DNA from 2 places in the Rahnella sp. Larv3_ips genome. Region 2 is predicted to be linked to the other one. Evidence: predicted binding sites of a transcription regulator. Region 2 holds the regulator's gene; the other holds the start of a gene.
The links. The regulator LexA, encoded in region 2, represses DNA repair genes until DNA is damaged. The targets are predictions, from matches to a motif close to TNCTGTATGTACATACAGNA.
Positions count from the first base shown of each region.

Region 1: the regulator LexA is predicted to act here: its motif matches at 1,597-1,616, upstream of umuD (translesion error-prone DNA polymerase V autoproteolytic subunit).

Region 1 is NZ_MJIB01000005.1:475,367-478,931, forward strand. Features, by position in the region: gene ED901_RS11020 (Y-family DNA polymerase) at 1-1,158, opposite strand, end outside; gene umuD (translesion error-prone DNA polymerase V autoproteolytic subunit) at 1,158-1,580, opposite strand; gene ED901_RS11030 (pyocin knob domain-containing S74 family peptidase) at 1,692-3,227, opposite strand; gene ED901_RS11035 (cor protein) at 3,288-3,524, opposite strand.
Region 2 is NZ_MJIB01000003.1:510,443-514,007, forward strand. Features, by position in the region: gene ED901_RS02360 (CsbD family protein) at 161-370, opposite strand; gene dinF (MATE family efflux transporter DinF) at 562-1,926, opposite strand; gene lexA (transcriptional repressor LexA) at 2,192-2,800, opposite strand; gene ED901_RS02375 (diacylglycerol kinase) at 2,920-3,288, opposite strand; gene plsB (glycerol-3-phosphate 1-O-acyltransferase PlsB) at 3,429-3,565, shown strand, end outside.

The DNA of each region.
Region 1 (3,565 bases), on a different contig from region 2:
CCGTCCTTTTCCGCTGTGATTGATCCCATCGAGAACAGCCATGAGTTGCTCACTGTTAGAACGTGGTTTGTACTCATCAAAAAGGCCAAGCTGGGCAACTCCCTGACTGTAGAAATCCCCCAGCATCACACCGCATTTCTGAAACCTGTGGCCATCCTGCCAGATTGCATCAAGGCATTTGGTTGCGGCAGCCACTATATCCCGGCTGTCTTGGGTGGGTATCTGCAGCTTAGTGCCAGCTGTCTTACCAAAGTAGACCTCATTCACAGCAAAAGGACTCGTTTTAACGAACGCTGATATATGGCGACAATATTGACGCTCACCGCGCAGCTTCTCTGCTGCCCTCACTGCATGACTGCATATTGCTTCACGCATCAGCTCATATTCTGTCACGCGATCACCAAATGAACGGGAACAGACGATCTGCTGTTTAGTGGGAGCAAACTCTTCAAGTTCTAAACAGGGTTCACCGCGCAACTCACGCACAGTACGCTCAAGCACGATATTGAAATGCTTACGTATGAGCGGCGTCGGCGCATCGGCCAGTTGCAGGGCTGTCTTTATGCCCATGTCATTAAGCTTTTTCGATATACGCCTGCCCACACCCCACACATCCCCAACTTCGACTAAGGCCATAAGCTTACGTTGTCTTGCAAGTAGAGAAAGGTCAACAACACCTCCTGTCTTCGTCCATTTCTTTGCAGCATGGTTAGCCAACTTAGCAAGAGTCTTAGTCGGCGCAATGCCTACGCCAACCGTGAGCCCAGTCCATTGCAGAACTTTCGCCCTCACTTCGCGCCCGAACTCTTCCAGATTTTGACAATTACTGACGCCCTGTAAATTCATGAAGGCTTCGTCAATAGAATAGACCTCGACCGCCGGAGACATTTCCTCAAGCACAGTCATGACACGTGAGCTCATGTCTGCATAAAGCGCATAGTTGCTGCTGAATGTGACAATATTGTGCTTGTCGAAAAGGTCACGCATTTTGAAAAATGGATCACCCATCTTGATGCCAAGCTTTTTAGCCTCAGCACTTCTGGCAATGACACAGCCGTCGTTGTTGCTGAGAACCACCACAGGTCGCCCCTTTAAGTCCGGCCTGAACACAGTTTCGCAACTGGCATAGAAGCTGTTCACATCAGCCAGGGCAAACATTATTGAAATCCGTTAATGCTGAAGGTGACGACGCCGAAGACTTCCAACTCATCACCGCCGTCATGTAAGACAATTGGGGGGAAATCGGGATTCATAGGCACGAGCTGAAAGACTGGGTGCGTACAAAGCCGTTTGACTGTGTATTCTCCTCCCAATGAAGCGATGATTATGTCACCGTGTTTTGCCTGCAGGCTGCGGTCAACAACAAGCAATGATCCCTCATAGATGCCCGCATCCATCATGCTCATGCCTGTTGCCATTACAAAGTAAGTCGCTGCGGGGTGATTCACACAAAGTTCATTTAAATCAATACCTTTCTCAATATAGTCTTGTGCTGGAGAAGGAAATCCTGCCTGTACTTTATCTTGAAAGAAAGGGATCAGGAGCTTTATTGGCTCAGGAATTGGGTAAAAGATATTCATAATTCGCGCCCATAAATACTGTTCATGCATACAGTATAATCATGGGCATTACGTGCTGAAAAGCCCGATCATCAACATTTCTGTTATGCCGCTGATCGGCAAGGGAAGAATTTATGTGGAGGGTTCTTCATAATCTTCGGAGCTGGGCACGGTAATGATAGGCGGCGCTTCTTTCCATGGGTCCTCATTTTCAATCGCGGTATTTTTAATAACTTTGGATTGATCTTTGATGCTTGCGATCAGCGCTCTTGCATCATCCGGCTTGTCCAGTGCCAACTCCACCAGTTCGAATAGAGTCTTGATAGCCTCCGTGTGATACGCCGCTGCAGCGCCTGCTGTGTTCAGGTATTTGAAGTTGGGGATAACGGTACCGTCGCTAAACTTCCTGTCCCCGTTGTAGGTAATCGCCTCTTTACATGCCCGTTCCACGTCCTGCGCAATCAGCCCGACTTCTCTTCCCCCGTCTTTTTTACCGTAGATAGAACCGTTAAAAGTTAGAACGGATGCTAATGCGTTTTTTACTTTTTCAATGTCGAACTTGTGACGGATATCAGATCCAGATGTCCAGGTGCCGGACGCTGTCGCATTGCCGCCTCGGAGAAACTCCCATCCGCCGCCTCCAGACAACGCGACGAAATAAGACTGAATTGTAGTATCTCCAGCTCGCCGTATACCTGTCTGAGCAAGTTCGTTATACCAGCGGTAAACTGTCCAACCTATAGGATTCCCCACGCCACCGCCTGATGTGACGTTATTTATTTCTACTCGGTTGTTCTCTCCTGCCGCTACGGCTAAACCTGCAGCAGCACCAGCGGTTAGTGAACCTGAAACGGCTCCGCCTGCTGTAGAAAATGCGCCTAATGCTGCCCTTGCGGCGGCGGCGGTTGCAGCACCTGTTCCACCGTTTACAATCGGCAAGGTGCCATTAACGCCAGAACCAAGAGGCACTTGTATTTTGCCGTACTGAGGAACCCATTCAGACCAGTTAGGGGATGCAGGGGTGAATGCACCCGTCAAACCACGGGTATATGTCTCTCCTTGAAAGGAGATGTACATTTGCTGGCAGCCATAGGCTGATTTAGTCACATAGAGCGTCCCGGCTTTTGCAATCGGGTATCCGTTGGCAACGATCGCATTGGCGTTTGCTGTCTGGTAGTAAATATTGAAATCAGTCACATTCCCCAGACTGTTTGGCGTCACTGTGGCATTCAGAAGGCCACCGTCGGTATAAGCTTTCGCCATGTCAGACGTCAGTTTTGCAAAACTACTGATGTTTACGACCGTTCCATCAGGAGCCGTTACACTGACAGCGCCAGTTCCGGTCATGATTTGCTGCCAGCCGTCCATCTGTGACTGGTAGTAACCCAGCTGCGCGGCCAAGCGTTTGGAAAAGTCAGGTATCGAATCCGTATAAAAGCTCATCACCGCGTAAGCAGAGCCAGCGGCCACGGTTCCGGCAGAGGTCGTGAGGGTAAGGTGATTAGCATCCTCCACGCTGGCAATCTCATAGATTTTAACGGTGCCCGATGCCGGAAGCAGAAAGGCTTGCCCCGGTCCGATGCCGAACTTAGCATCTAAAAAGTTAGTGCCAGTGCCGGTGACTTTTGTTGCCGCTACGGCGACTGTGCCTGTTTTATACCAAGCCATGTTGACGTTACTCCAGATAATAAAAAACCCGCCGAAGCGGGTCTGTTTAGGTTGGGTAATTTATTTTTCACACGTCGTCGATGTGAAGTTTGATCTGCTAACCCAGCGCCAGCCAAAAGGGTCACCAGCTTTATACTGGGTTTGGCTGGCGACCTTGCGTACGCCATAAATCTGTACGGTAGTTTCCTGCCCTGCGATCAATGCCGTTCCAGAACAGACGGGCGCCTGCTTCTCAAGAATGCCTGAGCACCCGGAAACCAAAACCGCCAGACCAATTACCATCATAATTTTTGTCATTTTTCTGTCCCACGAATATCGATGACAGAACGATAACAACG
Region 2 (3,565 bases):
GAAGGTCATTAGCGGGTGAAATGTTCAGGTGAAGGATGTTTTGCACAAATTTGTACAGTGAAGCAGTTGGGTACATCCGTGTACCCGTATCCTGAAGCGTTCCGGGTAGGAGCAGCTAAATCTCAGGATACGTCACTGACACGCGAGGGGGAGTCGCGCTTTACCAGTGATATTTGTTGCTTGATTCCCAATCTTTGAGCTCTTTTTCGGCCTGATCTTTCTGATAGCCGTAACGCTCCTGAATCTTCCCTACCAGCTGATCGCGTTTACCTTCAACGACAGTCAGGTCATCATCGGTCAGCTTGCCCCATTTTTCTTTTACTTTGCCTTTAAACTGCTTCCAGTTACCGTCGGCTTGGTCCTTATTCATAAAATATCTCCTGTTACCTTAGGGTTGTGGAGCTGCGGATTACCGCTGCAGCTCGGGCTTAACACTTTAAAGGTTAGTAGAGAATTTCGATTTATCCTGCCATCGGAGGGATAAAAACCATTATTAGGATTATTCCAAAGCACGATATAACGGCAACCCGCGATTACCCACCGTTTGAAAAGCCCGCTAATTCAGTGAACTGACGATGAAAACCAGCTGTCGCGCTGCCAGTAGCGGTGCCATATCCAGCCCAGTGCAATACCACGTAATCCGAGGAACACCGTCAGCGCCAGCCAAAGCGCGTGGTTACCCAATATCGGCAAAGTGAACAGCGTCAGCCCGTACCCCAGCGCAGCAACCGCCATACTGTTACGCATATCCCTTCCGCGCGTGGCGCCGATAAACATCCCGTCGAGCAGGTAACACCACACCGCCACCAGCGGCAGAACAATCTGCCAGCCAAGATAACGATCGGCCAGCTGGCGCAGCTCCGGTAATGACGTCAGCGCATTGATAATCTGTTCACCGGTCAGCGCGTATATCAGTGCAAATGCCAGAGCGACCAGCCCGGCCTGACGGCATGCGGCACGCCAGACATTGAGCAATTTTTCGCGATTGCGGGCACCAAACGCCTCACCTGAATGGGCTTCAATGGCGTAAGCAAAACCGTCGAGCGCAAAAGCGGTGAAGGTCAGAAGATTCATCAACACGGCATTGACCGCCACAATCTGGCTGCCCAGACGCGCACCCAGAATGGTCAGTGAGGCAAAGCACAGCTGAAGAAGCAGTGAGCGCAGCATAATGTCGCGGTTAAGACTTAACAGCCGCCGCAGATCACCGCGCCAGGCAGAGGTTAACAGCGCAGGACTGATGCCCCGGCGCTGCATCACGCGCCAGACCAAAAACAATCCGATAAACAGCGTGAAATATTCTGAGCAGGCCGTGGCCGTGGCGGCACCACGGACATTCCAGCCAAGCCCTATCACCAGCCAAAGATCCAACACGATATTGAGCAGATTACCGGCAATCAGCAGCATTACCGGCCCACGCACGTACTGGATACCAAGCAGCCAACCCAAAATCACCAGATTTGCCAGAGACGCGGGGGCACTGTACCAGCGGATCTCCAGAAAAAGCCGCGCCTGTTCAAGCACAGACTGGCTCCCGCCGACGATGTGAAAAGCGCCTTCCATCAGGGGATGGCGGAAAAGCAAAATCACCACACCGGCGAGCACGGCCAGAAGAAAGGGTTGTACGAACGCGCGGGCCAGCAACAGGTTGTCTTGCGCACCGAGCGCCTGAGCGGTCATGCCGGTGGTACTCATGCGCAGAAAGAGCAGCATCATAAACAGGAAGGTGGTGATCATCGAACCGACCGCAACGCCGCCAAGATAGTCGGGGCTGTCGAGATGACCGATCACTGCCGTATCCACTAACCCCAGCAACGGCACGGTGATATTAGAAAAAATCATCGGTAGCGCGAGCATCCAGAGGGCTTTATCGGTCGGGCTCAAAAAGGTGTGTTTTAGCTTTTGCAGAAGGGAATGTTGTTGCATAGAGAATCTCATGCCGGAGGTTCGGGATATGCCTGTAAATGACATCGCCCCGAGAGGGGCGACGAGATGAAACGTTAAAGCTTAGCGGTATGTCAGAGGCGGCTCACGACCCGCAAATCAAAAACATGACCCTTTGGATCAACAATTTGACCCAGTCATTCGAGTTACATCAAGGCGGCAACTGAACGAACGCCGGGAGCATACGCAAGTATGTGACCAGGGTTCGGGAAGGCAGCCAACGCAGAGATAGCCCGAAGTACGAAGGTTAAATCCAGTCGCCGTTGCGAATGACGCCTACGGCCAACCCTTCAATACTGAAATTCTGCTCACGTAAATCCACCACGATAGGCTGGAACTCGCTGTTTTCCGGCAATAACTGCACCACGCTGCCCTGTTTTTTCAGGCGTTTCACGGTGACTTCATCATCAATACGGGCTACGACAACCTGACCATTACGCACGTCCTGCGTTTTATGAACAGCCAGTAAATCGCCGTCGAGGATACCGATATCACGCATCGACATACCGCTGACACGCAGCAGGAAATCGGCGCTCGGCTTAAACATCGCCGGATCAACCTGATAATGCCCTTCGATATGTTGCTGAGCGAGCAGAGGTTCACCGGCGGCAACGCGGCCGATCAGCGGTAAACCTTCTTCTTCTTCCATCAGCAGACGAATACCGCGTGACGCGCCGGAAACAATCTCGATCACGCCTTTACGTGCCAGCGCTTTCAGATGTTCTTCCGCAGCATTCGGGGAACGGAACCCAAGACGAGCGGCAATCTCCGCGCGGGTTGGTGGCATACCCGTGGTGGAGATATGATCGCGAATCAGGTCATAGACCTCTTGTTGTCTGGTCGTTAAAGCTTTCATTCCGCCCCCTGGTTGTTTATACAGTCTAGCTGTGAGTATATACAGCTAAACGGGCAATGAAAACCTAAGATTGAATAAAAACAGTGCATAAGCACGATTACTGGAAGACAGATTCCAAATCAGAACCATCGCGGCCAAAAGATGCTGACCCAGACAAAAATCGCCAATATGATGGTCAGCAGCACGGCAGCCGAGCCAATATCTTTTGCACGGCCAGAAAGAACGTGGAACTCAGGTCCGATGCGGTCAATCGCACATTCCACGGCGCTGTTGAGCAGTTCGACCACGCAAACCAGCACCACTGAGCCGATAAGTAAGATGCGTTCAATGCTGCTGACATCGAACCAGAAAGAGAGAAAAATTAACGGGATAGCAGCGCTGGCTTCCTGACGAAAGGCAGCTTCATTCTGCCACGCCGCTTTCAGCCCTTTCCATGAGTAACCGGCTGCTTTATAAATTCGGGTAAATCCAGTGACTTGGTTCGCCATTCTGTTACTGATCCTTGAGGGGTTGTCCTTCGGGTGTTTGATGCATTTTAGCGGTTTAATGGTATCTCATCACCACAGATCTCATTTGAGCTTTCTGGTATCCTTGCGGCGAAATGGCTAACAAGAGGCTTCACGTTTTTATGTCAGGTTGGCGTAGACTTTATTACACATTATTGAATTTACCGCTTTCGATGCTGGTAAAGAGCAAAGTCATACCTACAGATCCGGTTACCGAGTTGCACTTAGACCCGACGCGCCCGATCCTGTACGTATTACC